Regions from separate parts of the Stutzerimonas sp. NM35 genome, predicted to be linked through region 3. Evidence: predicted binding sites of a transcription regulator. Region 3 holds the regulator's gene; each other region holds the start of a gene.
What was found. Region 3 encodes FliA, which starts transcription of late flagellar genes. Its sites were predicted from a motif close to CTAAAGTTTNNNNNNNNNNNGCCGNTAA; they were not measured.
Positions count from the first base shown of each region.

Region 1: ACYCFC_RS05690 (methyl-accepting chemotaxis protein) is a predicted target of FliA. The motif match lies at 5,323-5,350, and genes of this name have one in related genera.
Region 2: ACYCFC_RS04905 (chemotaxis protein CheW) is a predicted target of FliA. The motif match lies at 3,515-3,542, and genes of this name have one in related genera.
Region 4: ACYCFC_RS11205 (methyl-accepting chemotaxis protein) is a predicted target of FliA. The motif match lies at 4,666-4,693, and genes of this name have one in related genera.

Region 1 is NZ_CM137728.1:1,177,044-1,184,706, forward strand. Features, by position in the region: gene ACYCFC_RS05665 (hypothetical protein) at 1-102, opposite strand, end outside; partial or broken gene ACYCFC_RS05670 (hypothetical protein) at 594-860, shown strand; gene ACYCFC_RS05675 (saccharopine dehydrogenase family protein) at 857-1,924, shown strand; gene ACYCFC_RS05680 (NAD-dependent epimerase/dehydratase family protein) at 1,942-2,877, opposite strand; gene ACYCFC_RS05685 (MerR family transcriptional regulator) at 2,980-3,429, shown strand; gene ACYCFC_RS05690 (methyl-accepting chemotaxis protein) at 3,566-5,200, opposite strand; gene ACYCFC_RS05695 (undecaprenyl-diphosphate phosphatase) at 5,476-6,306, shown strand; gene ACYCFC_RS05700 (ABC transporter substrate-binding protein) at 6,381-7,328, opposite strand; gene ACYCFC_RS05705 (ABC transporter ATP-binding protein) at 7,325-7,663, opposite strand, start outside.
Region 2 is NZ_CM137728.1:1,013,774-1,021,436, reverse strand. Features, by position in the region: gene ACYCFC_RS04915 (DUF3079 domain-containing protein) at 1-16, opposite strand, end outside; gene ACYCFC_RS04910 (DNA polymerase II) at 125-2,488, opposite strand; gene ACYCFC_RS04905 (chemotaxis protein CheW) at 2,553-3,458, opposite strand; gene ACYCFC_RS04900 (4Fe-4S binding protein) at 3,565-5,679, opposite strand; gene ACYCFC_RS04895 (GNAT family N-acetyltransferase) at 5,832-6,128, shown strand; gene ACYCFC_RS04890 (YkgJ family cysteine cluster protein) at 6,179-6,532, shown strand; gene ACYCFC_RS04885 (D-amino acid dehydrogenase) at 6,610-7,663, opposite strand, start outside.
Region 3 is NZ_CM137728.1:554,717-562,379, reverse strand. Features, by position in the region: gene ACYCFC_RS02645 (protein-glutamate methylesterase/protein-glutamine glutaminase) at 1-560, opposite strand, end outside; gene ACYCFC_RS02640 (chemotaxis protein CheA) at 609-2,783, opposite strand; gene ACYCFC_RS02635 (protein phosphatase CheZ) at 2,795-3,589, opposite strand; gene ACYCFC_RS02630 (chemotaxis response regulator CheY) at 3,610-3,984, opposite strand; gene fliA (RNA polymerase sigma factor FliA) at 4,251-4,976, opposite strand; gene fleN (flagellar synthesis regulator FleN) at 4,994-5,821, opposite strand; gene flhF (flagellar biosynthesis protein FlhF) at 5,913-7,193, opposite strand; gene flhA (flagellar biosynthesis protein FlhA) at 7,209-7,663, opposite strand, start outside.
Region 4 is NZ_CM137728.1:2,409,698-2,417,360, reverse strand. Features, by position in the region: gene rapA (RNA polymerase-associated protein RapA) at 1-380, opposite strand, end outside; gene ACYCFC_RS11230 (aspartate-semialdehyde dehydrogenase) at 615-911, shown strand; gene ACYCFC_RS11225 (hypothetical protein) at 959-1,123, shown strand; gene ccoM (cytochrome c oxidase subunit CcoM) at 1,302-1,412, shown strand; gene ACYCFC_RS11215 (MaoC family dehydratase) at 1,823-2,293, opposite strand; gene fadD1 (long-chain-fatty-acid--CoA ligase FadD1) at 2,783-4,471, shown strand; gene ACYCFC_RS11205 (methyl-accepting chemotaxis protein) at 4,758-6,443, shown strand; gene hrpA (ATP-dependent RNA helicase HrpA) at 6,532-7,663, shown strand, end outside.

The DNA.
Region 1 (7,663 bases), 620 kb from region 3:
CTCGCCGTTGCCTTCGAGCAGCGTCCAGGCTACGCAATGGAATGGCTTGAAGGCGCGGTCAGTGATCAAAAGAGCGTCATTGAAGCGAAGGGGGTTGTTCATGGGGCAAATGTCTCTCTGTGTGATACCCGGAAAACGAAGTTGTCCAGGCGTCGGGCTGCCGTCGCTGGACTTACATAGCATTGATGTAATCAGGGGGCCACTAAGTCACATCGAAATTTAGAAATGGAGAATATTTTTTCAATTAGCCAAAGGTATGAGATTTTTGGAGACCGAGGCAGGAGCTTTGAAAGATTTGTAACCCATTGATCTGAAAGAACTCAATGCTTCCTCAGCACGCTGCTTCGCTGGAAATCAGCATGCAATGAAAAATGCCACTGCCTGCTGAGGCGCTCTCCTTGATGCGATGCATCGAGGTGCGATGCGCCGTTGGACAGGGGCGGACAAGGTGGTTGACATTGAAGTTAACTTAAAACTTATGCTTTGCGGCGATCTCCTCTCCAACCCTGAGGCAACGCCATGAAAAGCACTTCTCTTGCCCCTCTCTTCAGCGCATGCCTGCTGGCCGCTGCCACATTCGCGCAGGCGACTGAAACACCTTGATGCATGTGGCGCAGGATGACTTGCCTTTCGGCGGCGTCGGGCCGAGCGGCATGGGGGCCTACCATGGTATCGAGGGCTTCCGTGCGATGAGCCATGCCAAGGGCGTCTTCGTGCAGGGCCGCTGGAACCTGCCCAGCCTGCTGCATGCGCCTTTCGGCAAACTCGCCGATATGGCGGTCTCGCTCACGCTGGGGAAACCGGGGAAGCACCATCAGGGAGATCGGAAAACCACCACCCGAACAGGAACGATGCAATGAGTGAGCACAATGCTAGGCAGTGGATGATCTATGGCGCCAACGGCTATACCGGGGAGCTGATCGCCCGTGAAGCGGCACGGCGCGGGCTCAAGCCAGTGCTGGCGGGCCGCAGGCGCGACAGTGTCGAGGTGCTGGCGTGCGCCCTGGGACTGGAAGCACGTGCTTTCGATCTCGATGACGTGGTAGCACTGACCGGGCAGATTGAAGGCCAGGCGCTGGTGCTGAATTGCGCCGGCCCGTTCTCGGCGACGGCTGCGCCGATGATGGAGGCTTGTCTTCGGGGCCGCGCGCATTATCTGGACATCACCGGCGAGATCGCTGTGTTCGAGTTGGCGCAGTCGCTCAATGCCCGCGCGCAGGACGCGGGTGTCGTACTCTGTCCTGGCGTGGGCTTCGATGTCATTCCCACCGACTGCGTTGCCGCTGCGCTGAAACAGGCGCTGCCGGATGCGACGCACCTCGCGCTGGGTTTCGATTCGCGCTCGGGTTTCTCGCCCGGCACCGCCAAGACCTCTGTCGAGGGCCTGGCGCAAGGAGGCAAGGTTCGTCGTGACGGCAAGATCATCACCGTACCGCTGGCCTACGAGGTTCGCTCCCTCGACTTTGGTGACGGTGAGAAGGAGGCGATGACGATCCCCTGGGGGGACGTATCCACCGCTTACCACACCACGGGTATTCCGAACGTTCAGGTGTTCATTCCAGGGTCGCCGCGCATGATCGCCAGCGCCCGACGTGCCAACTATGTCCGGCCGATCCTCGGCCTGTCGTGGGTACAGAAGATGATCAAGGCGCGCATAGCCAGGACGGTGAGGGGGCCCAGCGAAGAGCAGCGCGCGCAGATGCCCACTTTCGTCTGGGGCGAGGCCATCAATGCACGTGGGCAGAAGAAGACCGCACGCATCCGTACCGATAATGGCTATAGCCTGACTGTAAACGGCTCACTGGTCGTGGTGGAACACCTGATGACCACCCAACCCGCTGGCGGCGCGTACACGCCGGCCAGGCTGGTAGGCGCTGATCTGATAGGGCGGTTGCCTGGCTCAGGGCCGCTGCAGATTGTTTAGGTTTCCGCGGGGCAGCATCACGATGATCTGCCCCCGTCAGCCCGGCGGATCAGCTCCAGCCCCTCCCGATAGGTAGTCACCTGAAACTCGGGGAAGCGACGCTTGAATTTCGTGGAATCGAAGAGGTTGTCCTGTTCATAGTGGGGCAGCAGTTCCCTGATCTCGCGCACCGGCTTCGAGAAAAACCCGAGTGTGGTCAGCGCCCACTTGCTGATGATGGTATAGGATGATTCCCGTTCGAAGACCTGGCTGGCCATCGCGACGAACTCCTTGTACGTTGGCTGGTCGTCGCAGCACGGCAGGTGCCAGGTCTGGCCGAACGTATCGGGTGCATTGCCCAGGGCTGCCAGCGCCCGGCTCGCATCGGGTGTCCAGATGAGCGTGCGGCGCGTGTCGTCACGTACCGGCACGCGCGGCGTCTTGTCGGCCTGGAGTTTTTCGATGACCAGCGCATTGGTGAAGCTCTGCGTCTTGCCCGGGCCGTAGAACTCAGGTGCCCGGCCAATGAGGACGGGGATCTCTCCTCGCGCCATCTCTTCAAGCACCATGGACGCCATGGCTGCACGCACCTTGCCCTTGCGGCCAACCGGGGCAAAGGGTGCTTCCTCCGTCAGCAATCGTGCATCCTGCGCATACATGTAGGTGTTGTCGAAATAGGCGAAGCTCGCGCCCTCCGCACGACAGGCGGCCAGGGCGTTCTTCAGCATCGTGGGGAACTGCGCTTCCCACAATTCCGTGTCCGGCGGCAGGCCGGCCGTGAAGTAAACGATGCTGCTGCCCTTGACCGCCTCCAGGGTCTGCTTCGCATCGAGCAGGTTGGCGGGCGTCAGGCTATCGGTGTCGTTGACCTTCGGATTGCGGCTTACGAGCCGCACATCGTTCGTGTATTGGCGCTGTAGCTCTCGCGCCAGCTCCATGGCGATCTGGCCATTGGCCCCCAATATCGTCTGCATGGCGTCCACCTTTTGAATCGCAACTTGTGGCGTGATGGTTGGAAGACTAACCTTGAACCAAGATTTAACGTAAAGCTTTATGTCTCTCGGAGCCCCTCGATCATGAAGATTGGAGAACTTGCAGAACGCACCGGCCTGGCGCCTTCGCGCATTCGCTTCTACGAACGCATCGGCCTGCTCAAGGCGGTCGAGCGTCAGGCCAACGGTTACCGCAGTTACCACGACGATGCGGTATTGGCGCTCAAGCTGATTGCAGCCGGACAGCGTGCGGGCTTCAGTCTGGACGAGTTGCGGGCGCTGCTGCCCAGTGATCTTGCCAGCTGGGAACATGGCACCCTACTCGACACGTTGCGTCGCAAGGTACAGGACATCGAGGCGCTGCAGGCACAGCTCACGCAAAGCAAGGCCCAACTGGTTGAGCTTATGCAGCAGATCGAAGCCAAGCCGCAGGACATGGATTGCGCCGCTAATGCCCGGCGTGTGCTGTCTGAAATGCAGTTGGTAGAAACGGTCAGCGGTCCGGCCTCCAACCCAAAGGCCCGTCGCCGTTAGAAGCATTCTCTGGAGTGCGTATGTGCTATCGCTTCCTTGCCGGCAACGCGTGCCGGGCTTGGTGCGTCTTGGAAGTAAGCCTTCATCAGCGTTGCGCATAGCTCCTGGGTTGCGGGAGCTATGCGCGCCGCTATGACTAGACCTTGAACTGCCTGAGCAGCCGGTTCAGCTGTTCTGCCAGCTCGCCCAGCTGCTTGCCGGCAATGCTCGATTGCTGCGCGGCGCTGGTGCTTTCGTGAGCAAGGCCGGCGGCCTGGGTCACGTTCTGGTTGATGTCTTCGACCACATGAGTCTGCTGCAGTGTGGCACTGGCAATCGAGGCATTGAGCCCTGAAAGATTGCGTAGCGCCTGGGCAATCTGACCAAGGCTCTCGCCCGCCTGGCTGGCCTGTTCGACGGTGGCCTGGGTGGCGCGATTGCTTTCCATGATGACGTTGACGGCAGCACCGGAATTCTTTTGCAGCCGCTCGATCATCGTATGGATCTCAGCCGTCGATTGCTGAGTGCGCTGTGCCAGCAGTCGTACTTCGTCCGCCACGACAGCGAATCCACGGCCCTGCTCACCGGCGCGCGCCGCCTCGATGGCCGCATTGAGTGCCAGCAGGTTGGTCTGGTCCGCGATCGAGCCGATGACTTCCAGAACCGAGCCTATCTTGGTGGTTTCATCCGCCAATGATTGAATAACGTTGACGGCCTGGCTGATGGTGCTGGAAAGCTGGTCGATCTGTTGCAGGCTGGCTTCGATGTTCTGCTGACCAAGCCCCGCCTGTTTATCCGCTTCACCAACCTCATTGGAGGCATGCTCGGCGTTTTTCGCCACTTCCTGCACCGCGTAGGTCACCTCGTTGACGGCAGTGGCAACCAGCTCCATTTGCTGAAGCTGCTGCTGGCTTTGCTGGTGCGTCTGCTCGGCAAGTTTCTCCAGTGTGCCGGATGACTGATCCAGCGAGCTGGCGGTATCCGATAGCTGGCCGATCAGCTTGCGCAGCTTGCGGCTGAAGGCATTGAAATCGCGGCTCAGGGCGGTCAGCTCATCGTTGCCGGAGACATCGAGTTCGCGCGTCAGGTCAGCCTCGCCGCTGGCGATATTGGCCATGGCCTGCATCGAATGCCTCAGCGGCTGCGTAATGCTGCGGATAAGAATGGCAACCATGACTGCCAACAGCGTTGCGATAGCCAAGCCGATCAGCGAGAAGCGTACCAGGTAGCCCTGGAATTCCTTTTCCACGTCGTCCACATAAATGCCCGAGCCGATGATCCAGCCCCAGGGCTTGAACAGTTGGACATAGGAAATTTTCGGTACGGGATTCTTCTCGCCGGGTTTGGCCCATTCGTAATCCACCAGTCCAGCGCCCTGCAGGCGTGCCACCTTGACCATCTCGTTGAACAGCTCCTTGCCGTTCGGGTCCTTGCTTTTGGACAGATCCTGGCCATCGAGCTCTGGCCGCATGGGATGCATCAGCATCGTTGGACCCATATCGTTGATCCAGAAGTAGTCATCCTGGCCATAGCGCAGCACTTTTACCTGCTCCATTGCCGCCTTCTGGGCGGCGGCTGTAGTCATGGCGCCGCTCGCTTCAAGTTGCTGGTAATGGCTGAGGATGCCCAGAGACGTTTCGACGATATTCTGAGTCATGACCTGTTTGCCCTTGTACAGGTCGGTGCGTACCTGCTGCATCATCAACAGGCCGAGAAAGAAGAGCATGGCAACAGATACCAGCGGAATCAGCCAAAGACGTTTACTGATCGGAAAATTACGCAGCATATTCATTGGCTTGAGAGCTCCTGTCGAGGCTTGATCATTATTATCCGTACGCCGGTATTCCTTGGCGTGTGGCATCCTGCCCCAGTCAGCGGGTGGCGATGCCTGATTTTCATAGGCTTGTGAATAGTGTTTCGGCATCGCGCCTGAAAAAATGAGGATGACACCGCAGCGGCGGTGAATTTACTTGTCCGCGGTGAGTCAGAACAGCGCCGAGCTGGCTATCTGGCATATACCTTTGTTGCATATTCAAATGCGGTGGCTGCACTGCTGATGGGGATTGGATGGATCTTTGGCTTGCCTTTCAGGCATTGATTTTAGGGGTGGTAGAGGGCATTACCGAGTTTCTTCCAATTTCCAGTACCGGGCACCAGATCATCGTTGCCGATCTGATTGGTTTCGGTGGTGAGCGGGCGCTGGCTTTCAATATCATCATTCAGCTGGGCGCAATCCTGGCCGTTGTCTGGGAGTACCGGCGCAAGATTTTTGATGTGGTAACCGGATTGCCGAAGGAAAGGCAGGCACAGAAATTCACGGGCAATCTGCTGGTCGCGTTCATGCCGGCTGTGGTGCTGGGTGTGGTGTTTGCCGATCTGATCCACAAATACCTGTTCAATCCGATTACCGTTGCCACTGCGTTGGTCATCGGTGGCGTGGTCATGCTCTGGGCGGAGAAGCGCCCGCATCGCATCCAGGCCGAAACCGTCGATGACATGCGTTGGAGCCATGCGCTGAAGGTGGGCTTTGCCCAGTGCCTGGCCCTGATTCCCGGAACCTCGCGCTCCGGCGCGACCATCATTGGCGGGCTGCTGTTCGGCCTGTCGCGCAAGGCGGCGACCGAGTTTTCCTTTTTTCTCGCCATGCCGACCATGGTCGGTGCGGCAGTGTATTCGGGCTACAAATACCGGGACCTGTTCCAGCCAGGTGATTTTCCGGTATTCGCCATCGGCTTCGTCGTCTCCTTCATCTTCGCCATGCTGGCCGTGCGCGCCTTGCTGAAATTCATCGGTAACCACAGCTATGCGGCATTCGCCTGGTACCGAATCGCTTTTGGGCTCTTTATCCTGGCGACCTGGCAATTCAGCCTGATCGACTGGAGCACCGCTACGGGTTGATGGCTGGAGCCAATTCAGGGCAAGAGTATCTGAGTCGGAGTCGGCAACCCGGTGTCTGGGGTTGCCGGGATCGGTCAGTCCTTCGCCACCGGCTCTGCATCGGCCTTGCCGACGACGATGGCTTCGATATCCTCGATCACCTGCATCGCGGCCAGCGGCCCGCCGGTGGAGGTCCAGAGCGAGCCGTCCACGGGGCCGAAGCGTTTGGCCTGGATGGCTGTCAGTTGCCGGAAAGCAGGGGTTTCCTCGGCCTGACGCATGGCCTCGACGGCCTCGCCGCTGGTGGCGAGGGTACCGATCACCAGCCAGTCGGCGTCGAGCAGCTGCAGCGATTCCAGGCTCAGCGCCATGGAGTGCGTGTGGCCAGCATCCTGTTGGTGGGCCGGGCGACGCAGGCCGACATCTTCGACGATGGTGCTGGCGAAGGACTCCTTGAACATGTAGGACGGCCCCTTGGGATTCCAGCGCGCGATGCTGAAGGTCTCCCCCTGGTGATCCTTCAGGCGCTCACGCGCCTCGACGGTACGTGCTTCGTAGCCTTCGATGAAGGTCCTGGCCTGGGCATCCTGGTTCAGGATGTGGGCGGTGCGCTGGAAACTCTCCTGCCAAGGGCTTCCCCAGTTGTAGGTGACGACGGTAGGGGCGATCTCGTTGAGGATCGCCAGCTGCTCCGGTTTCACCGGGCCGGTGAGGATCAGGTCGGGCTGCAGTTCCAGCAGGGTTTCCAGGTTGGGGTTGTCGAGATCGCCGACCACCTTGATGCCGGCGGGCATCTTGTCTTCGAGATAGCGGGGAGGCGCGGCCTGACCACGACCATTGACGGTGCCGACCGGCGCCACACCGAGGGCCAGCGCGCTGTCGAGGTCGCTTTCACTGAGGGTGATGACTCGCTGCGGTTCGGCCGGAACGGTCACCGGGTTGCCCAAGGCGTCTTCCACCTGCCGGGTGTCCGCGAGTACTGGCAGTGCCAGCAGGCCGCTCAGCAGTGTCGCGGCGAGGTTTCGTAGGTTCCTGTCGATCATTGCGTTGCATCCTCTTGAACGAATTCGGGCACCTGTGCGGTGCGGGTATTGGCCGACGTGGCAGCCGCCAGCGACCGGCGCCTTGGAACGATCACCGGCGCGCCGTCACCGGGCGCAGGCAGGATGTCCACGTCGGTGTCGTAGAGGCGATCCACCAGATGTTTGGTCATGACCTGGCGTGCCGGCCCCATGGCCTGGATCTGGCCATCGGCGAGGGCGATCAGCTCGTCGCAATAACGCGCCGCGATACCCAGGTCATGGATGACGATGAGCACCGTGCGGCCTTCCTGAGTGATCCGGTGCACGGCCTCCATCACCTCGGCCTGGTGGCCGAT
Region 2 (7,663 bases), 460 kb from region 3:
GAAACTTCTTGGCCATGCCGACCTCGGCCTGCAGCAGATGGACGACCTCAGGTTACCCAGCGATCCCAGGGTTGAACTTGATCATGCTCAAGAAACGGCGCACCCGGCGTCCGGGCCTCAATCTTCAGAACAGACCGAGCTGATCATCGATCAGCGCTGAAAAGCTGTCGTTCACGAACGGCAGGATGGCATCGGCGATTGGCTGCAGCTGGCGCGTCACGTAGTGGTCGTAGTCGATGGCCGCACGCCGCACCTCCAGCGGTTCCGGCCCGGCCAGGGTCATCAGGTAGCTGATCCAGCCGCCGCTCTGGTATTGCCGTGGCCGGCCCTGCCGCTGATTGTAGTCATCGGCGATGCGTGCGGCGCGTACATGGGGCGGCACGTTGCGCTGATAGTCGTCCAGCCGGCGCCGTAACCGCTTGCGAAACACCAGCAGCTCGTCCCGCTCGCCAGCCAGGGTGCTGCGCACGTAGTCGCGAACATAGTCCTGATAGGGCTCGCGCTTGAAAATGCGCCGGTACAGCTCCTGCTGGAACTGCTGGGCCAACGGCGACCAGTCGGAGCGAACGGTTTCCAGCCCCTTGAACACCAGGCCCTCGCTGCCATCGGCGTGAGTGACCAGCCCGGCATAGCGTTTCTTGCTGCCCTCCTCCGCGCCGCGAATGGTGGGCATCAGAAAGCGCTTGAAGTGGGTTTCGAACTGGATTTCCAGCGCGCTGCTCAGACCAGACTCGCGCTGCAGGTGTTCATGCCACCACTGGTTGATATGGCGCACCAGCGCCTGGCCGATCTGCGCGGCATCCTCGTCGCCGTGCGCGCGCTTGAGCCAGACGAAGGTGGAATCGGTATCGCCGTAGATCACGCGGTAGCCCTGGGCCTCGATCAGCTCGCGCGTCCTGCGCATGATCTCGTGCCCGCGCAGGGTAATGGAGGACGCCAGGCGCGGGTCGAAGAAACGACAGCCGCTGGAACCGAGCACGCCATAGAAGGCATTCATGATGATCTTCAGGGCCTGCGAAAGCGGCATGTTGCCCTCGCGCTTGGCCGCCTCGCGGCCCTGCCAGACACGCTCGACGATGGCCGGCAGGCAATGCCGCGTTCTGCAGAAGCGCGCCCCGAGAAAACCTGCCACCGAGTCGCTGTCCGCTGGCTGGCGCATGCCCTCGACGAGGCCCACCGGGTCGATGAGAAAGGTGCGGATGATCGACGGATACAGGCTCTTGTAGTCCAGCACCAGCACCGACTCGTAAAGACCGGGCCGGGAATTCATCACGAAACCGCCGGGGCTGGCCTGTGGCGGGCGCTCGCCCAGGTTCGGCGCGACGAAGCCCTTGCGGTGCATCAGCGGGATATACAGATGTTCGAACGCAGCCACCGAACCACCGCTGCGATCAGCCGGCAAGCCGGTGACGGTGGCGCGCTCCAGCAGGAAGGTCAGCAATTCGGTTCTGGCGAAGATGCGCGTGACCAGCTCGCAGTCCTTGAGGTTGTAGCGCGCCAGTGCCGGCTTGTCCTCGGCGAACATGCGGTTGATCTCGTCCATCCGCTGATAGGGCGTATCGATGGCCTTGCCTTCGCCAAGCAGGGTCTGGGCGACGTTCTCCAGGCTGTACGAAGGAAAACTCCAGGTCGCCGAACGCAGCGCCTCGATGCCGTCGATGATCAGCCGTCCTGCCGCCGCGGCGAAAAAGTGGTTGCGCCGGCTGCCGTGCTCGCGCCAGCCCATCTCCTCGCCAGCGCGCCCGAGACGCAGCGACACCTGATGACGCTGCGCCTGCTCGCGCAACACGCACAGATCGAACTGCACCAGATTCCAACCGATGATCGCATCGGGATCATGCTGCGCCAGCCAGTCGTTCAGCCGCTCGATCAGCTGCCTGCGGCTGTCGCAATACTCAAGCTGGAAATCCACCGCGCTGGCCTCGCCATTGGCCGGGCCGAGCATATACACCTGACGCTGCCCGCAGCCCTCCAGGGCAATGGAATACAGCTCGCCCGTGGCCGTGGTTTCGATGTCCAGGGAAACCAGTTGCAACCGCGGGCGGTACTGCGGCGCAGGCCGGATCTGCGCATCGACCAGCACGCCTTCGGCATCCGGCGTGCCGCTGAAGCTGACCGGCGCGGTGATGAAACGCTCCATCAGGTAACGTTCCGGCGGACGGATATCGGCCTCGTAGACATCCAGTCCAGCCTGGCGCAGGCGCTTGTCGAGGTTCATCAGTTGCCGGTGCTGCTTGCAGTACAGACCAACCACCGGGCGCTGATGGAAGTCGCTCAGATCGAGCGGACGCAGTTCGACGTCACGCTCGTCCTTGAGCAGTAACCGCGCCTGTTCGCATTGTTCGGCAGGAATGAAGGCAACCGAAGGCTGACAGGGCACGCGAATCCGCCGTGGCCCGGCATCGGTCGCCAGCCAGAACTCCACTTCGGTGCCTGCAGCCGTGTCGCGCCAATGCCGGGTCAGGACGAAACCCTGCTGTAGATCCACCGCTGACCACCTCAATGTTGCTCGAAGCGATCTATTCTACGCGGCATTGCATGAAGGCATCCGCTCAGGCCGACGCATCCTCACCCAGATGGATCACCCGCGCCGCACGCAACATGCATTTGGTGATTTCCGGCGGCGAGAATTTGGTGAGAATGGCGTTAGCCCCGGCAGCCTTGGCCTTGTCGGCGCTGATGGTGCTGTCCAGCGAGGTGTGCAGCAGCACATAGAGGTCGGCATAGTCCCGGTGGCTGCGCAGCGCCTGGGTAAAGGAATAGCCGTCCATTTCAGGCATTTCGATATCCGAGACCACCACATTGATCGCTTCGGCGGTGCCTTTCAGGCGGTCAAGCGTCGCAAAGCCTTCACGGGCGCTACGCACCGCGTGGCAGGTGATGCCCATCTTGCCGAGCGCCGCCAGCGACATGTGCAGGGCCACCTGGCTGTCATCGACGATCAGCGCCCGGGTTTCTCCGAGCAGCTGCGCATCCTGGTCATCGAGCTGGGACATATCGGCTTCGATCGGGGCCGGCACGATATTCAGAATCACCTTTTCCACGTCGAGAATCTGCACCAGCTGACCGTCGATTTCCGCCGCGCCGGTAATAAAGGAATTGGCACGTGTCCCGTAAGGCGGCGGCAGAATCTTCGATGAGGAAATATGCACGATCCTGACCACCGACTGCACGTGCAGCCCCTGCTTGAAGCGGCTGATTTCGGTAACGATCAGGCAACCACCCTGGGCATCCTGCAGGGGCGGCATGCCGATGGCCAGACTCAGGTCGATGACCGATAGCGGCTGGCCTCGCAGCGTGGCGACGCCGCGCACATGCGGGTGCGATTCGGGAAGGCGGATCAGCGAGGGGGTCGGAATGATCTCGCTGACCTTCAACAGATTGATCGCCATCTGTTTGCCGCTGCGAAGCGTGAACAGCAGAAGCGACAGAGAGCCGGTGGCCGATAAAGTATCCATGCATGGTCCTGTGGAGAAAGCCGGTTCGTCACCGGGAATCATCTCGATACAGGACACTATCGACCGGCCTGGCGGAATCTTCAGTCCGGCGGCGCGACTTTTCCCTTCATGAGGCGGGCACCGAAGCATCGGTAGCGATCAGGTCGACCTGCTTGCCGGCTTTCTGCATTTTCTTGCGGGCGCTGATGCTGGCCACGCATTGATCCTCGTTGTTGAGAATGACGATGCATTCCAGACACTGGATGCACTCATCGTAGTCGATGCGACCATCGCGCCGGATGGCGCCGATCTCGCAGTGATTCCGGCAATGCTGGCAGGGCTGACCGCAGGCATCGATGCGCCTGAGCCAGGAGAACAGCCGGAATCTGCCCAGTACCGCCAGCCCGGCTCCGAGCGGGCAGACGTAGCGGCAATAGAACTTGTGCACGAACAGCCCAAGCCCGAGCAGGATCAGCGCATAGAGCACGAACGGCCAGGAGCGCACGAAGAACAGCGTGATGCTGGTCTTGAACGGCTCCACCTCCGCCAGCCGCTCGGCCAGGGTCAGCGAATAGAAGGCCGCAGGCACCAGGCCGATGAGTATCAGGTACTTGAGCCACTGCAGACGCAGATGGAGGGGCTCGGAAATCTTCCACTGGCGAATGCGCAGCCGCTTGGCCACCCAGCCGAGCATTTCCTGCAGCGCACCGAAGGGGCACAACCAGCCACAGAATACGCCACGCCCCCAGATGAACAGCGTGACGAAGGTGAAGCTCCAGAGGATGAAGATCACCGGATCCATCAGGAACACGCGGATATCGAAGTCCTTCGCGAGCGCCAGCAAGAGGGTGAAGATATTCACCACCGACAGCTGGCCCTGCGCATACAGGCCGATGAATACCAGGGTAAACAGCAGGAAGCCCGCGCGGAACAGATGGAAGCCCCGACTCTGCTGGCTGATGCGATGTTGCCAGATGAACACCCCGCTCAGCACCATCAGCGACAGCCCCAGCAGGCCGACCTGCCACCAGCGCTCCTGCCAAATACGCAACCAGATCGGTACGGGCCTGGCCTCGGCCTTGGCTTCCTGGATATCGAACAGCTGCGCATCGAGCTGGAAATCACGGGTGAAATCGACCTTGGTTTCCACCAGATGATTACGCCGCAACTGCGCGATCAGACGCAAGCCGGACGCCTGCGCCGGGTTGAATGCCGCGTGCGACTTGATGCGGAAGATATGTGCCTCGCCATCGCTGATGGGCGAGTCGAGCGCATCCAGTACCGCGCCGTTATTGAAGTTCATGTCGTGCAGTTCGATGGCATGCTCGTTCTGCATCAGCACGATGCGACTGGGCGCCGTGGCCGGCACGAAGTCGTCCGGGACGTGGGGGTACATGCCCGAAGACATCACCAGCAAGGCCTGCTCGCCCGGCTTCAGTTCCTCGTTGAGCCGTGCAAAACCCGCCTCACCGAGCAGGTTGCGACCGATGAGGGGCGCATTCAGGTAGGCGAAATGCAGATCGGCGAAGGCTGGCTGGTCCAGGTCCAGTTCCGGATAGCCATCGAGCTCATGTCCAAGGCTTTTTTCCACCTCTTCACGAGTCAGGGTCCAGTGTTGAACGAGGCCGCGTTCAAGCAACTGATTCCAGTCGAGCGGCTCGTAAAGATCCATCTTCGGCGTTGCCAAGGGACTGCTGGCAAAGCCGTCCAGCAGCTTGCGCGCGACCGTCAGGGCCGACAGCAGAACCGTCTCGTTGAGAATGACCACCGAGACCGTAGCCTTGCTGACATTATCGATTCGCGTGACCGAGTCACCTTCGCTGGCACCCTGCCGACCGCCGACGATAATCGGCTTGCCAATGGGCTTGAGACGGTACTGATCGACGAAATCGTACAGCGACTGCTCGCCCAGCCCATGCAGGAACACCGGTTCGTGGTGCTCCAATACCTTCACCCCTGCCAGCACACCCTGGGGGTTCATGCCGATCAGCAAGCGTATCGGCTTGCCGGAAAAACCCTGCAGATTCGAGTAGTCACTGGATTCGAAGGCATAGCCGATCAACTCGTCGAGCTGGTAGACACTGTAGACCGGCGGCTCTTCCTGCTTCGGCTCGATGCGCGTGGCCTTGGGGAACAGCTGCATGATCCAGGCGTCCATTTCCTGGGCGTAGCCTGACGGGCTGGCGAGGATCAGCAGCATCAGCAGCGCACGGGCATACGACGAAAAGCGGCAGCCGGTCATGGGGGCCTCGAACCTTATTATTGTGCTCTCATGCTAGCGAGCACCCGCACCGGCACCATGCGACTTGCCGGTCGATCAGGCAGTACTTCAGTGCCGGACAGGGTCTATCCGAAAGGCAACCGCACGGGCAAACAGGCAGGAGGAAGTCCCCCATGAGCCATCAAGACGCACAGGTTCGGCACGATGAAAGTCGGCAGTGCTATGTCCTGGAAATAAACGGTCAGCCTCTGGGCTTTGCCCAGTATCAGGAAGAAGGCGACCGTCAGGTTTTCACCCACACCGAAATCGACGACAGCCTCGCCGGCCAAGGCATGGGCAGCATGCTGGCGCGCGCAGCGCTGGACGATGCCCGCCGGCGCGGCAAGCGCATCGTGCCGGTCTGTGCGTTCATCGCCGCCTATGTGAACAAGCACCCGGACTGGAACGACGTCCTAGACCAGCCCACCTGAAGCCGCGAAGGGCTAACATGGTGGCCGCGAAACCTGGAACAGGACACGTAATGGACCGCACCAACCGCAAGATCGATCAGCTGCGACGGCAGATTCCCGGCTTCGCCTGCGTGCCGGGCTGTCATGATTGCTGCGGGCCGGTCACGGCCTCATCCGAAGAAATGGCGCGGCTGCCGCATAAAAGCGACGCCGAACACGAGGCCGCGCTGGAGCACTGGAACTGCGTGCACCTCGGCCCGCAGGGCTGCGAAGCCTACGACGAGCGACCGCTCATCTGCCGCCTGTTCGGCACCACCGCCAGCCTGCCCTGCCCACACGGGCGCGGCCCGGCAACGGCCACCACGCCCCTGGTGGAAAAACAGGTGCATCAACTTATCGCCAGCACTCGCCAGGTACTGGTCTGACGCCCCTCACGAACAAAGGCCCATAATCACGAAACCCCGCTGACTAGGCGGGGTTTCGCTCAGGCTGACAGCGCCGGTCAGGCAGCAGTTGACTGCCGGGCTGCAGCGATGGGTACAACGACAGGCTCAGGCAAACCCAGGGTCTGCCCCACCACATCGCCGATCATGTCCGCAGTGATGGCGCTCAGCGTCCAGCCGAGATGGCCGTGGCCGGTGTTGTAGAACACGCAAGGTGACTTGCCGCGCCCGACCTTCGGCATCATGTTCGGCATCATCGGACGCAATCCAGCCCAGGGAACGACGCTCTGGGTACTGACGCCGGGGAAACACTCGTTCACCCACTCCACCAGCGGGCGAATGCGATCGGCGCGGATGTCGTGGTTGTAGCCATTGAACTCGGCAGTCCCCGCTACACGCAGGCGATGATCGCCAAGACGGCTGGTCACCAGCTTGGTTTCGTCATCCAGCAGGCTCACCGTCGGCGCGGCGGCGCGACTGGCTTCGTCATTGAGATTGACCGTGATCGAATACCCCTTGACCGGGTAAATATTCACCCGATCGCCCAACTGCGCGGCGAGCGCCCGACTGGCGGTGCCGGCGCAGACGACCATGCCATCGAAGTGCAGGGTTTCTTCACCATCTGCGGTGCCAAGGGTGACACTGGCCTGCCTGCCATCGGTGGCCACACGCTTCACATCCTGACCATAGCGGCAATCGACGCCTAGGCGGATCGCCGCCGCTGCCAGGCCATTGGTGAACAGATGAATATCGCCAGTGGAATCGCACTCGGTGTAATAGCCGCCGTAATACTGTCCTGCCAAAGTCGGCTCGATGACGCGCATCTCGTCCGGCGTTACGCTACGGCGCGGCAAACCACCGGCGGCCAACAATCTGGAGACCTCACCGGCATGCTCGAAGCCGGCCCGGTCCCGATAGATATGCAGGATGCCTGCCTTCTTCAGGTCGAAGTCGATGCCTTCTTCCTCGGCCCAGGCAAACAGATGTTCACGCGCGGCGATGGCCAGGCGTGCGGTTTCGGTGGTGTTGGCGCGGTACTGCGGGATGGATGCGATGAATTCCGCAAACCAGGAAAGCTTGTGCCAGCTGGGCTTTGGATTAACCAGCAATGGC
Region 3 (7,663 bases):
ATGGCGACCAGCCGGTAGGCCTTGCGCCGTGGCGCCGGCGAAACCGGGCTCGGCGCCGGTGCTGGCGTACTGCGCGGCGCGGTGAAAGCGGGCACTGCCGGCGCTGCCGCCGTGCGGCCAACCGGAGCCGCCGACGGCGTGCGAGGACTGACGTAATGCCGATTGCTGCGCGAGATGGTGTGCACTTTCTCGCAGAGCAGCTGCTTGACCTTGTCCGGGTTGCGCGAAATATCCTCGAAATTCTTCGGCAGGAAATCCACCGCCCCGGCATCCAGCGCATCCAGCGTGACGCGCGCGCCTTCATGAGTCAGCGAGGAGAACATCAGTACCGGCGTCGGACAACGCTGCATGATCTGCCGCACCGCGGAAATGCCATCCATTGTCGGCATTTCATAATCCATGGTGATGACGTCGGGCTTGAGCGCCAGCGTCTGGTCAATCGCCTCTCGTCCGTTGGTGGCGGTGCCGATCACCTGGATATTCGGGTCTGAAGAGAGGATTTCCGATACACGGCGCCGAAAGAAGCCGGAATCGTCCACTACCAGGACCTTGACTGCCATAAAACACTCCTAGCGACAGCGCTCCCCCAGGGAGCGCTGTCCAACTGATCAGATCCTGCGTGCGTAACGCTTGAGCATGCTCGGCACATCGAGGATCAGAGCTATCCGACCGTCGCCCGTGATGGTCGCACCGGACATGCCTGGTGTGCCTTGCAGCATCTTGCCCAGCGGCTTGATCACCACCTCTTCCTGGCCCACCAGCTGATCGACGACGAAGCCGATGCTCTGGTTACCGACACTCAGGATCACCACATGACCTTCGCGCTGCTCCTCCTGCTGCGCGTCCTTCACCAGCCAGCGCTTGAGATAGAATAGCGGCAGCGCCTTGTCACGCACGATCACCACTTCCTGACCATCGACGACATTGGTGCGGGACAGATCGAGATGGAAAATCTCGTTGACGTTGACCAGCGGAAAAGCGAATGCCTGGTTGCCCAGCATCACCATCAGGGTCGGCATGATCGCCAATGTCAGCGGCACTTTGATCACCACGCGCGAGCCCTGGCCCTTGGCGGAGAAGACATTGACCGTACCGTTGAGCTGGGAAATCTTGGTCTTGACCACATCCATGCCGACGCCACGACCGGAGACGTCGGAGATCTCCGTCTTGGTCGAGAAACCCGCCGCGAAGATCAGGTTGTAGCACTCCAGATCACTCAGTCGCTCGGCTGCATCCTTGTCCAGCATGCCCTTCTCGATAGCCTTGGCACGCAGGATGTTGGCATCCATGCCTTTGCCGTCGTCACTGATGATCAGCAGGATGTGATCACCCTCCTGCTCGGCGGACAACACCACCTTGCCGGTGCGCGGCTTGCCTGCGGCTTCGCGCTCATCCGGCATCTCGATGCCATGATCGACCGCGTTACGCACCAAGTGCACCAGCGGATCGGCCAGAGCCTCGACGAGGTTCTTGTCCAGATCGGTTTCCTCACCGATCAGCTCAAGATTGATTTCTTTCTTCAGGTTGCGCGCCATGTCCCGGATCAGACGCGGGAACCGACCGAAGGCCTTCTTGATCGGCTGCATGCGCGTTTTCATCACCGCGCTTTGCAGGTCGCCAGTGACCACGTCGAGATTGGACACTGCCTTGGACATGGCCTCGTCGCCGCTGTCGGCACCCAGCCGCACCAACCGGTTACGCACCAGCACCAGCTCGCCGACCATGTTCATGATCTCGTCGAGCCGCGCCGTATCGACGCGTACCGTGGTTTCGGCTTCACTGGCCGGTTTTTCCGCCGCGGCCCTGGCAGGCGCGGCGGCAGCCTTGGCGGGTGCGGCTACGGGTTTCGCTGCAGCAGCTTTCGGCGCGGCGCCCGGCTTGGCTGAAGCGGGCGCAGATGCTGGTGCGACCACTTCCGCTTCGAACTTGCCTTTGCCATGCAACTGATCGAGCAAGGCCTCGAATTCATCATCGGTGATGTGATCGCCGCCTGCAGCGGGAGCAGAAGCGGAAACAGTCGTGGTATCGGCGCTTGCCTGCTGCGGCTCAGCGGCGGCAGGTACTTCGGCGAACTGTCCCTTTCCGTGCAACTGATCGAGCAGCGCCTCGAACTCATCGTCGGTGATCTCATCGCTGACAGGCGCCTCGCTAGCCCTGGGCGCAGAAGCAATCTGTGCGGCGCCGGAATCGATCTTGAACTGTCCCTGGCCATGCAGCTGATCGAGCAGCGATTCGAATTCAGCGTCAGTAATCTCATCGTCAGCGACGGCAGCAGAGGCGTTGCCCGCCGCATCGTCCAGCGCACCGAGCAACTGCTCGAACTCGTTATCCGCAGTCGCGGCTTCAGGCTCTGGCGCAACAGCGACAGGCTCGGCAGCCGGGGCATCCATGCTGGCCGGCTCGGCCAGGCGCGCCAATGCGGCCAGCAGTTCAGGTGTAGCCGGGGTCACTTCAGTGCGTTCACGCACCTGATTGAACATGGCATTGACGGCGTCCAGTGCCTGCAGCACGACATCCATCAGTTCCGGTTCAACGCGACGCTCACCCTTGCGCAGGATGTCGAAAACGTTTTCGGCGATATGGCAGCACTCGACCAGCTCATGCAGCTGGAGAAAGCCGGCACCGCCTTTTACCGTGTGAAAACCGCGAAAAATCGCATTGAGCAAGGCGGTATCGTCGGGGCTGCTTTCCAGCTCCACCAACTGCTCTGACAATAGTTCGAGAATCTCGCCGGCCTCTACCAGGAAGTCCTGGAGAATCTCCTCATCGGCGTCGAAGCTCATATTCACATCCCCTAAAAGCCCAGGCTCGAAAGCAGGTCGTCGACATCATCCTGACCGGACACGACATCCTCTCGTATATCGGCATGCATCTGCGGACCTTCACCATTGGAAGATTCTTTTTCTCGTTTTTGTCTTTCCTGCTCCAGGCGTATCGACTCGCAGTCGTGCCGGATACCCGCCATGCGATCGACCTGACCGGCCATCAGCACAAGATTGAGCAGGTTGCTTTCGAGCTCGCTGACCAGTCGGGTGACCCGCTTGATCACCTGCCCGGTCAGATCCTGAAAGTCCTGAGCCAGCATGATTTCGCTGAGATTCTGCGAGAGCTGACTGCCATCGTTCATGGAGCGCTGAAGAAACGAATCGACCCGGCGGACAAGATCCCTGAACTCTTCAGCATTCATGTCCCGGCGCATGAAGCGCTGCCAGTCAGCCGTCAGGCTCTGGGCTTCGTAGCTGACGTAGTTCACCAGTGGCGTCGACTCTTCCACCAGATCCATGGTGCGATTGGCCGCCTTTTCGGTCATCGTCACCACATAGGAAAGGCGATCGGTCGCATCGGTGATCGGCGATGGATCGCCGCCCGTGGCGCTGGTATCCATCTCGAGCTTGACGATGGCGTTGTGCAGTTCGCGCGTGAGCTTGCCGACCTCATGATAGAGGCTGTTGTTGCGAATCTGATTAAGCTCATTGAGCATCTGCGCAGTATCATCCAGGCGGCCTTGCTGCAGACTTTCGAGCAGCTGAGGCGCACGGGCTCGCAGAGTCGCTTCAAACTCCACAAGACTTTGTTCTGCTTGCGTCATAGTACCCTCGCGGCGCTACTTCAGCCGTTGACGCGCTCGAAGATCTTCTCGATCTTTTCCTTGAGCACCTGGGCCGTGAATGGCTTGACCACGTAGCCGTTAACACCGGCCTGTGCGGCTTCGATGATCTGGTCGCGCTTGGCTTCAGCGGTGACCATCAGGACCGGCAGGTGCTTGAGGCGCTCATCGGCGCGCACATGACGCAACAGGTCGATGCCGCTCATGCCGGGCATGTTCCAGTCAGTCACGAGGAAGTCGAAACTGCCACTCTTGAGCATGGGCAACGCGGTGGTGCCGTCGTCCGCTTCGGCGGTATTGGTGAAACCCAGATCGCGCAAGAGGTTCTTGATGATCCGTCTCATCGTCGAGAAGTCGTCAACGATGAGGATTTTCATGTTCTTGTCCAAGTACACCTCCGTAAATCCCGAAATCCCCAAAGCCCTGCTCACGGCTTTTCTGCGGGCTTCATCGATAAAGCCTGTAGGGCACCTCTAAAAACTACCTGCGTTGTCATCGCTGCGTTAAAAACAGGCTCAAAATGCTCATTTACAACTCGTAAACTGCGCTTTTTCGCCTGTTTTTGCCTTGCGCTGACTGCCTCGCCTACGTTTCTAGAGGCGCCCTGTAGAAAGCGGCCTCGAATGCTTTTTGCAAACCGGCGTCAGCGCGCGCGCCACTCACCGAGGCGGGCACGCAAACGTGCCGCGCATTGACTGTGCAACTGACTCACCCGCGACTCGCTGACCCCCAGAACCTGGCCGATCTCCTTCAAGTTCAACTCTTCGTCGTAGTACAGCGAAAGCACCAGCTTTTCACGTTCCGGCAGGTTGCTGATGGCCTCGGCCAGCGCCTGCTGAAAACGCTCGTCTTCGAGATCACGAAACGGCTCGGGATGCGCGCTGGCGGCATCTTCACCGAACTCTCCGTGCTCGCCTTCCTGAAGCAGATCATCAAAACTGAACAGGCGGCTGCCCAGAGTGTCACCCAGAATGCCGTAGTACTCATCCAGACTCAATTCAAGTTCGGCTGCAACCTCGTGATCTTTAGCGTCGCGACCGGTTTTCGCCTCGATGGCCCGAATCGCCTCGCTGACCATGCGCGAGTTGCGGTGCACCGAGCGCGGCGCCCAGTCGCCCTTGCGTACCTCATCGAGCATGGCCCCGCGAATGCGAATACCGGCATAGGTTTCGAAGCTCGCGCCTTTTCCCGAATCGTATTTCTTCGATGCCTCGAGCAGCCCGATCATGCCGGCCTGCAGCAGATCATCCACCTGCACGCTCGCCGGCAAGCGCGCCAACAGGTGATAGGCGATGCGCTTGACCAACGGCGCGTACTGGTCGATGAGCTGGTATTGCGAGTCTTTTGCCTGAGCCTTGCTGTAATACATACCCAATCCAGCCGGTGTCATTCGTGAGTGTCTGCGGCGGGCCTGACAAGGCGCTCCACAAAGAACTCCAGATGGCCGCGCGGAGTTGCCGGCAGCGGCCAGGTATCCACTTTCTGTGCGATGGCCTTGAACGCCAGCGAAGACTTGGCGCGCGGGTACGCCTCATAGACGGCACGCTGCTTCTGTACGGCCTTGCGCACAGATTCGTCGTAGGGCACCGCCCCCACATACTGTAGCGCCACATCGAGGAAGCGCTCGGTCACCTTGGCCAGTTTGGCGAACAGATTGCGCCCTTCCTGCGGTGCGTGTGCCATGTTGGCCAGCACGCGGAAACGGCTGATGCCGTAGTCACGGTTGAGCAACTTGATCAGGGCATAGGCGTCGGTAATCGACGTCGGCTCGTCCGTCACCACCAGCAGGACTTCCTGTGCGGCGCGGACGAAACTCACCACACCATCACCGATACCGGCGGCGGTGTCGATGATCAGCACGTCGATATCATCGCCAATGTCGCTGAATGCCTGGATCAGCCCAGAGTGCTGCAGACTGGACAGCTGCACCATGCTCTGGGTCCCGGAAGCCGCGGGCACGATGCGTATGCCGCCCGGCCCCTGGATCAGCACATCGCGCAGATCACATTCGCCGGCGATGACATCGGCCAGGGTACGCTTGGTGGTCAAACCCAGCAGCACATCGACGTTGGCCAGGCCAAGGTCGGCGTCGAGCAGCACCACCCTGCGACCGAGATCGGCCAACGCCAGCGCCAGATTGACCGACACGTTGGTCTTGCCGACGCCACCCTTGCCGCCAGTCACTGCAATCACCTGTACGGGATGAGTACCCATTTTCACACGCCTATATCTTGCTGGGGCCACAGGGCCATCGATGCGTTCAGCCGGAACGCGTCTTCATTGTCTGTATCACGGGACCAAGCCTTCATCCGACCTTCCGTGATGATCCGTTGTACAACCCGGTAAACATGTCTGCCATGGTCTCCTCGCTGGGAGACTCGTCCAATTGCAGGCTTACCGCCCGACTGACCAATTGATGACTGCGAGGCAACTGCAGGTCATCAGGGATGCGCGGTCCATCGGCCAGATAGGCTATCGGCAGATGCTGGCTAATCGTTAGCCCAAGCACGTCACCCAGGCTACCGGCCTCATCCAGCTTAGTCAGGATGCAGCCCGCCAGCCCGCAACGGCGATAGTTGTGCCAGGCTGCCTTCAATACCTGGCTCTGGCTGGTTGCCGCCAGCACCAGGTAGTTTTTCGATTTGATGCCACGATCGGCCAGGGTTTCGAGCTGCATGCGCATCATCGCATCACCTGCCGGAAGCCCGGCGGTATCGACGAGAATCAGGCGTTTGCGCGCCAGGGGCTGCAGCGTCTTGCCCAGCGGCTGGGCAGGGTCGATCTGAACGACTGGCACATCGAGGATACGACCCAGCGTTCTCAGTTGCTCCTGAGCGCCGATACGGTAGTTGTCCATGCTCGCCAGGGCGATACTCTGCGGCCCGTACTTGAGCACGTAGCGCGCCGCCAGCTTGGCCAGCGTGGTGGTCTTGCCGGCACCGGCCGGGCCGACCAGAGCGATGACGCCGCCCTCTTCCAGCGGCTCGACCTTGCTGACCTTGATCGATTGCGCCAGATGCGCCAGCAGCATGCGCCATGCCTGACGCGGCTCGGCCACGGTGGACACCTTCTCCAGCAGGCTGCGCGACAGATCAGCCGGCAGGCCGATACGCTGCAGACGGCGCCAGAGGCCAGCCTGCTGCGGGCGGCGGCTTTGCTCCTGGCCCCAGGCAATGGAGCCCAGCTGCACTTCGATCAACTCGCGCAGGCCTTGCAACTCACTGTGCATGGCCTCGACCGCACGGGAATCGAGCGAAGCCGTCGGTGCGGAAGGTGTCGCCTGGGCGACCGCAGCCGGCTTATCGTCAAGCAGTTGACGGTCCTTGCCGGCCTGCGCGCGTGACGGCGCACTCAGCTCGGCGTGGGCGCTGGCGATTCGCGCCTGGGTCTTGCGCAGTTCGGCCTCGAGCGCCGCATTCGGTTGCTTCGAGACGACCGGTTCCATCGGGTAATCGAGCACAGCGGTCAGCTCGACGCCGCCGGCGACACGGCGATTGCCCGTAATCACGGCATCGGCGCCCAGCTCGTCACGAATCATCTTCATGGCGATGCGCATGTCGGCTGCGAAGAAACGTTTGACCTGCATGGCCTGTACCCTCGGTTAATTCTGACCCACCGTCGCAACGATGGTGACCTGCTTGTTATCCGGTATTTCCTGGTAGGCCAGGACATGAATGCTGGGGACCGACAGGCGGGCGAATCGCGACAGCATCGCGCGAACCGGGCCAGCTACCAGCAGAATCGCCGGTTTGCCCAACATTTCTTGACGCTGTGCGGCATCTACCAGTGACCGTTGCAACTTTTCGGCCATTCCCGGCTCCAGGAGAATACCATCGTCGGCCCCCTGGCCAGCCTTCTGCAGACTGTTGAGCAATATCTGTTCCAATCTGGGTTCCAGAGTAATCACAGGCAGCTGCGGCTCTAGTCCCACAACGTTTTGCACGATTGCACGGGAAAGCGCGACCCGCACCGCCGCCACCATCGCGGCGGGATCTTGACTCTTGGCCGCGACATTGGCGATGGCCTCGGCGATGGTGCGGATATCACGCACCGGCA
Region 4 (7,663 bases), 1.9 Mb from region 3:
TTGAACCAGTTCAGCGGATCGATCTGCCCGGCGAACAGGCGATCACTGGCCAGGCGGAACTGGATGAAGTTGGACAGCTGGGTTTCCGGCAGGGTGCGGGCTTCGTTCTGCGCGGTCAGGCCGTGATAGACCAGCAGGCCGTCGACGTCGTCGACCTCGCGCACGGTCATCTTCCAGCCTTCGAAATGGGTGACTTCATCGCCGGGGACGAAGCGCACGCGGGTCAGCGGGGCGCTGCGGGCCGCATATTGACGGGTTTCGCCGGTGGCCGGATAGAGCACGGTGAGCATCCGCCCGTCCAGCGTCAGGATGGTTCCCAGACCGAGTTCCGCTTCGCTGTCGCTGATCCAGCGTTGCCCCGGTAGATACTGCTGCGCCATGCTGCCTCCCGCTGTGAAAAAAGCGCGCTATGGTAACGGAACACTGCCGCCAGAGCGACGATAGATGCCGACGAATCAAGGCAGGAGCCCATTTCCGTTTCGCTGCAGGATGATGAAACGGGAACTGACCCAAAGGCAGTGTAGTCTTGCGGTTAAAGTCGTCGGCGGTTCAGCCGATCAATCGGTACGGGCTCTGTTCAGGCACGGGCCGGTCATGCTGCACGGAGAGCGAAGATGCTGCCAGTCATCCCAGCCGGAGTCGTTCAAGTCAATGCCCAGCAAGACGTGGTCAAGCCGCGTCCGGATATCGCGCCTGTCACACCGGTGGAACCGAGCGTCAAGGAAAGCGAGGTGGAACTGGATCGCCGACATCATCAGGAGGCTGAACAGATGCAGCGCGACGAGCAGCGTCGGCGTCAGCGGCGTGGCTATACGGCAGAGGAACTGGCCGAAGGCGAAACCGCCGAAGAGGATCAGCAGGCACTCGGCGAGCTGCCACGTCAGGGGCTCTGGGTCGATGTACAAGTCTGAAGCAGTATTATTGAAGACACCTGGTAGCCGGAACGCGAGTCAGTCTTATGAGCAGTGAAGTAAAGCTGATCGATTTCAGCGCAGAGCGTGAAAAGCGTATTCACGACATCAAGGACAAGCGCCTTGAGGAGATGCGCCAGGCTTTCGAGCAGGCGTTGCCGCTGGGCAAGCCGAAGAAGAAAGCCAGAGGCAAGCCGAAGAAGCGTTCGTAAAAGTGTTGTTACCCTCTCGCAACATCCCTCCGATACCCCTGTTTTCTTGATCCAGGTCAGCTTGCGTGGCGCCTGTGTTCCAAGGCTTTGCGCCTATTGACATCGGTCAATTTTTTATCCGCTCAGCGGAGTAACGTGCAGCCATCGGACAAGCACAACGGTTTGGAGGAAGGTAATCATGTTCGTCGATAATGTGGTGCTCGCCGGGGTTGTCACAGTCGGCCTGATGGTCGTCTTCCTCGGGGGCTTCGGATATTTCATCTGGCGGGATGCGCAAAAGAAGCGCTGATCCGGCTGGTGCAACAGAGCACGCAAGGCATTTGGGCGACTTAGGTCGCCCTTTTTTTCGTTCGCTTTTTCGACAATGGCGGGAAGATCGATGTCCTGGCTGGCCAGGGCGTTCTGCGTCTATCCGAAGCGCAGGCTGTCGCAGGTCGAATTAGCCGAAGGCGTAATCCGACGATCCGACGGTGTAATGCGACCATCCATATCTGACCGCTCAACATCTAATCGCGTCTGGCTGCTCGCCCGTTGGGTCGGTGAAGCGTGACCCGACCTACCCGATAAGATGAACCGCCTGTGGAAGATCTATCGCCCCTTATGTACTGCTTGAAGGGGAACATAGAGTCTCCCACACGTTCGGACGTGCATGTCGTGGGAGCGGTCGGGCGGCGCTCCTCTTCAAGTCGCGACGGGCTATCAGCCGAAGCTGATCGGCGGCAGCTCCTTCAGCTCGACGGTTTCCGCCCGGCGCGGCGCCAGCACTTGTGCTTCGCCTTCCACGACCAGTTCATCGTTCTGGTTGAATACGTTGGTTGCGATGCGCACGCGGTTCTTGGGCAGCTTTTCGAGGATCTCGATACGGACGGTGATGGTATCGCCGATCTTCACCGGTCTGACGAAGCTCATCGTCTGGCCCAGGTAGATGGTGCCCGGTCCTGGCAGGGTGCAAGCCACTGCGGCACTGATGAGCGCGCCGCTGAGCATGCCGTGGGCGATACGGTCCTTGAACAGGGTGCCAGCGGCATATTCCGCATCCAGATGCACCGGATTACGGTCACCCGACAGGGCCGCGAACAGCTGGATATCCCGCTCCTCGACGGTTTTTTCGTATTGTGCCGTCTGACCGACTTCCAGAGCGGCATAGGGCGTGTTGCTGATGGTGGTCATCATGTTTCCTCGGGTGTAGGGCCGGATCGCTGCGGGGTGCTGCCTGCCGGTCCGGTAGGGCATGAGCGCGCCGAAGCGACCGCAACATATAAGATGGCGGTCGCATTCTAGAGGCATGCTGCGATCTTGTCCTCAGAGCACTGTCGTGCAGGGAGACGAGATTCAGGCGTTCGACCTGTTTGACGAGCCTCCCTTCGCCTGGCTGCCAAGAGGCGCAGCGCCAGCCCTGATGCAAGATTCACGACAGTGATCCAGCTCCCCCGGTCAGCCATCAAGCCTTGTTTTGGCGGAGCCGGTCATTCAGGAAGCCAATGACTGTTCTCTTCTTGTTGGTCACTTTATGTCGATTTTCTATATTCCGGACGCTGTTCGGACAGTTTTAAAGCTGCTAACCTCGCCCCACTTTTTGCCCGTTTTAATGGCGCAAAATTAACAAATCACAACAAAATAGCTGCCATGCGCAGAAAGCTGTCGCTTAGGAGTGGGGTCATGACCGAGAACTTCTGGAAGGATAAGTATCCTGTCGGGGTCGAAAGCGAAATCAATTCCGGCGAATACCAGAACATCCAGGCTGTGCTCAAGCAGTCCTGCGAGCGTTTCTCAGACAAGCCGGCTTTCAGCAACCTCGGCATGACTTTGACCTACGGTGAGCTGTACCGGCTGTCCGGCGAATTCGCCGCCTATCTCCAGCAGCACACCGACCTGCAGCCGGGCGACCGCATTGCCGTCCAGCTGCCCAACCTGCTGCAGTACCCCGTCGTCGTGTTCGGCGCCATGCGTGCTGGCCTGATCGTGGTCAACACCAACCCGCTGTACACCGCTCGCGAGATGGAGCATCAGTTCAACGATTCCGGTGCCAAGGCACTGCTCTGCCTGGCCAATATGGCGCACCTGGCCGAAAGCGTATTGCCCAAGACCGGTATCAGGCACGTCATCATCACCGAAGTCGGCGACATGCTGCCGACCTTCAAACGCCTGCTGGTCAATGCCGTGATCAAGCATGTGAAAAAGATGGTGCCGCCCTACAACCTGCCGAAAGCGGTCAGGTTCAACGACGCTCTGGCGCTTGGGCGTGGCAAGACCCCGCAGGAGGCCAATCCGGCCCGCGACGACATCGCCGTGCTGCAATACACCGGCGGCACCACCGGCGTGGCCAAGGGTGCGATGCTGACTCACAGCAATATCGTCTCGAACATGCTGCAATGCCGGGCGCTGATGGGTTCGAACCTGAACGAGGGCAGCGAGATCCTCATCGCGCCGCTGCCGCTCTACCACATCTACGCCTTCACCTTCCATTGCATGGCGATGATGCTGATCGGCAATCACAACATCCTCATCACCAACCCACGCGATCTGCCGTCGATGGTCAAGGACCTGTCGAAGTACCGCTTCACAGGTTTCGTTGGGCTCAATACCCTGTTCGTGGCCCTGTGCAATAACCAGGATTTCCAGAAACTGGACTTCTCCGGACTCAAGATCACGCTGTCGGGCGGTATGGCGCTGCAGCTGGCCGCTGCCGAGCGCTGGAAGCAGGTTACCGGCTGCGCCATCTGTGAAGGCTATGGCCTGACCGAAACCAGCCCGGCGGCCTCGGTCAACCCGATCGAGCACATCCAGATCGGCACCATCGGCATCCCGGTGCCTTCGACCCGCTTCAAGGTCATCAGCGATGACGGTCAGGACCTGCCGCTGGGCGAGATCGGCGAACTGTGTATCAAGGGTCCACAGGTGATGAAGGGTTACTGGCAGCGGCAGGAAGCCACCGACGAAGTGCTCGACGCTGACGGCTGGTTCAAGACCGGCGACATTGGCCTGATTCAGGAAGACGGCTACATCCGTATTGTCGACCGCAAGAAGGACATGATTCTGGTGTCCGGCTTCAATGTGTATCCCAACGAGCTGGAAGACGTGCTTGCGACCCTGCCGGGTGTGCTGCAATGCGCCGCGATTGGCGTCCCGGACGAGAAATCCGGCGAGGCGATCAAGGTGTTCATCGTGGTCAAGCCCGGCGAGAGCCTGACCAGGGAGCAGGTGATGCAGCACATGCATGACAACCTGACCGGCTACAAACGGCCCAAGGCCGTCGAGTTTCGTGACAGCCTGCCGACGACCAACGTCGGCAAGATCCTGCGCCGCGAACTGCGTGACGAGGAGTTGCGCAAGCTCGGCAAGAAGTGACCGCCTATCCGCCGATTCCCGGCGGCACGCAGGCAACCGGCTGAGCCAGCGGCAACCACAGCGCCCCGATAATCATCGGGGCGTTGGCGTTCATGCGGCACGGAAAATGTACGAGCCGGACCGCCGGTCCGCGTCTGCCTGCAGGTCGGAACAGGGCTGTGAGGCCCGTTCTAGAGGTTTTTCTCCTTGCCAGGGTAAAGAAGCCGTAGCCGCTGCCGACAAGCGTTCCCCGACATCCCGATACCTTCGTCCGCGCCGGTCGATGGTTGCTTTAGGAATAGACGATATGCTTGCGAGCCTGCGCCTCCGAACGAAACTCCTGCTGTTGGCCCTTGGGCCTATCCTGCTGCTGGCGATCCTGCTCAGTGCCATTAGCGTTCAAAGGCTTCAGCTCCTTGCCGAGGAGCAGGAGGCGCAAACACGTGACAGCCTGATCCGGGATCGACAGGCCGAGCTCAAGCACTACGTGGACATCGGCTACAACGCCATCAAGCCGATCTACGAAGCCTCTGCCGCGATGGATCTGGACGCCCGCGCCAAGGCCGTCGCCGTGCTGCAGGAACTGAACTACGGCACGGAAGGCTACTTCTGGGGCTACGACAGCAAGACCTTGCGTATTTTCCAGGGCAACACCGGTGATCGCATCGGCGAGAGCTTCTACGGTTTTCAGGACGCCGAAGGCCGCTACCCCATTCGCGAACTGGTCCGCGCCGGCATGGATGGCAGCCATTACGTTCGCTACAGCTTCCTGCTCGGCGCGGACAAGGTCATCGTGCCCAAGGTGGGCTACTCGTTGCATCTACCCAAGTGGGACATGGTCTTCGGCACCGCGCTCAACCTCGACGGCGTCGAGCGTGACGTGCAGGCGGCGCGTGCGGAGTTCCAGGCGCGGATCGATGCGCTGGTGATGATCATGCTGGGCTCGGCGGCCGCGCTGCTGGCGCTGATGGGACTGCTGGTGCTGATGATGAGCAACGCATTGCTGCGCCCGCTGCTGCTGATCAAGCGTAACCTCGACGACATGGCTGCCGGCGACGGCGATCTGACCCAGCGCCTGCCGGTTACCAGCACGGATGAGCTGGGTGACCTGGCAGCGTCGTTCAACCGTTTCGTCGCGAAAATCCACGTCCTGGTGCAGCAGGTGGCTGGCACCACCACCCAGCTCGCCGGATTGGTGGGCGCCGTGGCCGAGCAGGCCCATCGTTCCGAGCAGGCCATGGAAAGCCAGCGCCACGAGACCGACCAGGTGGCTACCGCGATCAACGAGATGTCCGCTGCTGCCAGCGAAGTCGCCATGAGTGCCCAGCGTGCCGCCGAGGCCGCGCGCGAGACCGATCAGCAGGGGCTCGCAGCCAAGCGCGTGGTCGACAGCAGTATCGAGCAGATCCACGAGCTGGTCGGCGAATTGCGTGGCAGTGGTGAATCGCTGCAAGGCCTGCAGCAGGATGTGCAGGGTATCGTCGGAGTGCTCGACGTGATCCGCGCCATCGCCGAGCAGACCAACCTGCTGGCGCTCAACGCAGCCATCGAGGCGGCGCGGGCTGGCGAGGCCGGGCGTGGTTTCGCCGTGGTCGCCGACGAGGTGCGCGCGCTGGCCAGCCGCACCCAGCAGAGCACCGGAGAAATTCAGGGCATGATCGACCGTCTGCGGAGCGCTACCAGCCACAGCGTGGCGACCATGCTGCGTACGGGGGAAAAGGGTGAGGCCAGCCAGGCCCAGGCCAACCAGGCCGGCGAGTCGCTGGACGCCATCGCCGCGCTGATCGGCACCATCAACTCGATGAACGCCCAGATCGCCAGCGCTGCCGAGGAGCAGACCGCCGTGGCCGAAGAGATCAACCGCAGCGTGCACCACATTGCCGATGCCGTTGATGGTGTCGCCAGAGACGCCGCCCAGGGCGCGCACACCTCCCGCGAACTCAACGCGCTGGCGGAAAACCTCCAGCGCGTGGTGGGTCAGTTCCGTATCTGATCCTTGCCGATGGCGCTTCCGGGGCCGAACGCTCGGCCCCGGCAGTATGCGACAATCGCGTCCTTCACGAATTGCCCCACGGCTGTCCATGACCGACGCAACGCCCGCTTTCGACACCCTGTTCAAGAACCTCGACCAAGCCTTCAACGCCGACCGCCATCGCCTGCGCCGGCAGTTGCACGAGCTGCGCAAGAAACCGGACGAGGGCAAACTCGCCCAGTGGCTGGAGCGCTTCCAGACCTCGGCGGCCAAGGTCGAGGCGCGCCGACAGAGCGTGCCCGCCATCCGCTACGATGATGCCTTGCCCATCGCCGCCAAGCGCGACGAGATCAAGGCTGCGCTGGAAAAGCATCAGGTGCTGGTGATCGCCGGTGAAACCGGCTCGGGCAAAACCACTCAACTGCCGAAGATCTGCCTGGAAATCGGTCGCGGCGTACACGGTCTGATCGGCCACACCCAACCGCGCCGGCTGGCCGCGCGCAGCGTTGCCATGCGTGTCGCTGAGGAAATCGGTACGCCGCTGGGCGAGCTGGTGGGCTATCAGGTGCGTTTCGAGGACCAGAGCACCGACAGCACGCTGATCAAACTGATGACCGACGGCATTCTGCTGGCCGAGACCCAGCACGACCGCTTCCTGGAGAAGTACGACACGATCATCGTCGACGAGGCCCACGAGCGCTCGTTGAACATCGACTTCCTGCTGGGCTTCCTCAAGACGCTGCTGCCGCGCCGGCCCGATCTGAAGGTCATCATCACCTCGGCGACCATCGATCTGGAGCGTTTTTCCAAGCATTTTGATAATGCACCGATCATCGAGGTCTCCGGGCGCACCTATCCGGTGGAGACCTGGTATCGACCCTTGGCCGCCGAGACCGACGAGGACGGCAACCGCGTCGAGGACGATCTGACTGTCGATCAGGGCATCCTCGCCGCGCTCGATGAGATCGAGGCTCACGAGCGATCCATCGGCAAGCGCCCCGGAGACGTACTGGTGTTTCTGCCCGGCGAGCGCGAAATTCGCGACGCCGCCGAGGTGCTGCGCAAGGCCAATCTGCGTTTTACCGAGGTGCTGCCGCTGTATGCCCGCCTGAGTCCTGCCGAGCAGCAGCGCATCTTCCGGCCCGCCGCCGGGCGCAAGATCGTGTTGGCCACCAACGTCGCGGAAACTTCGCTGACCGTGCCGGGCATCCGCTACGTGATCGACTCCGGCACCGCGCGCA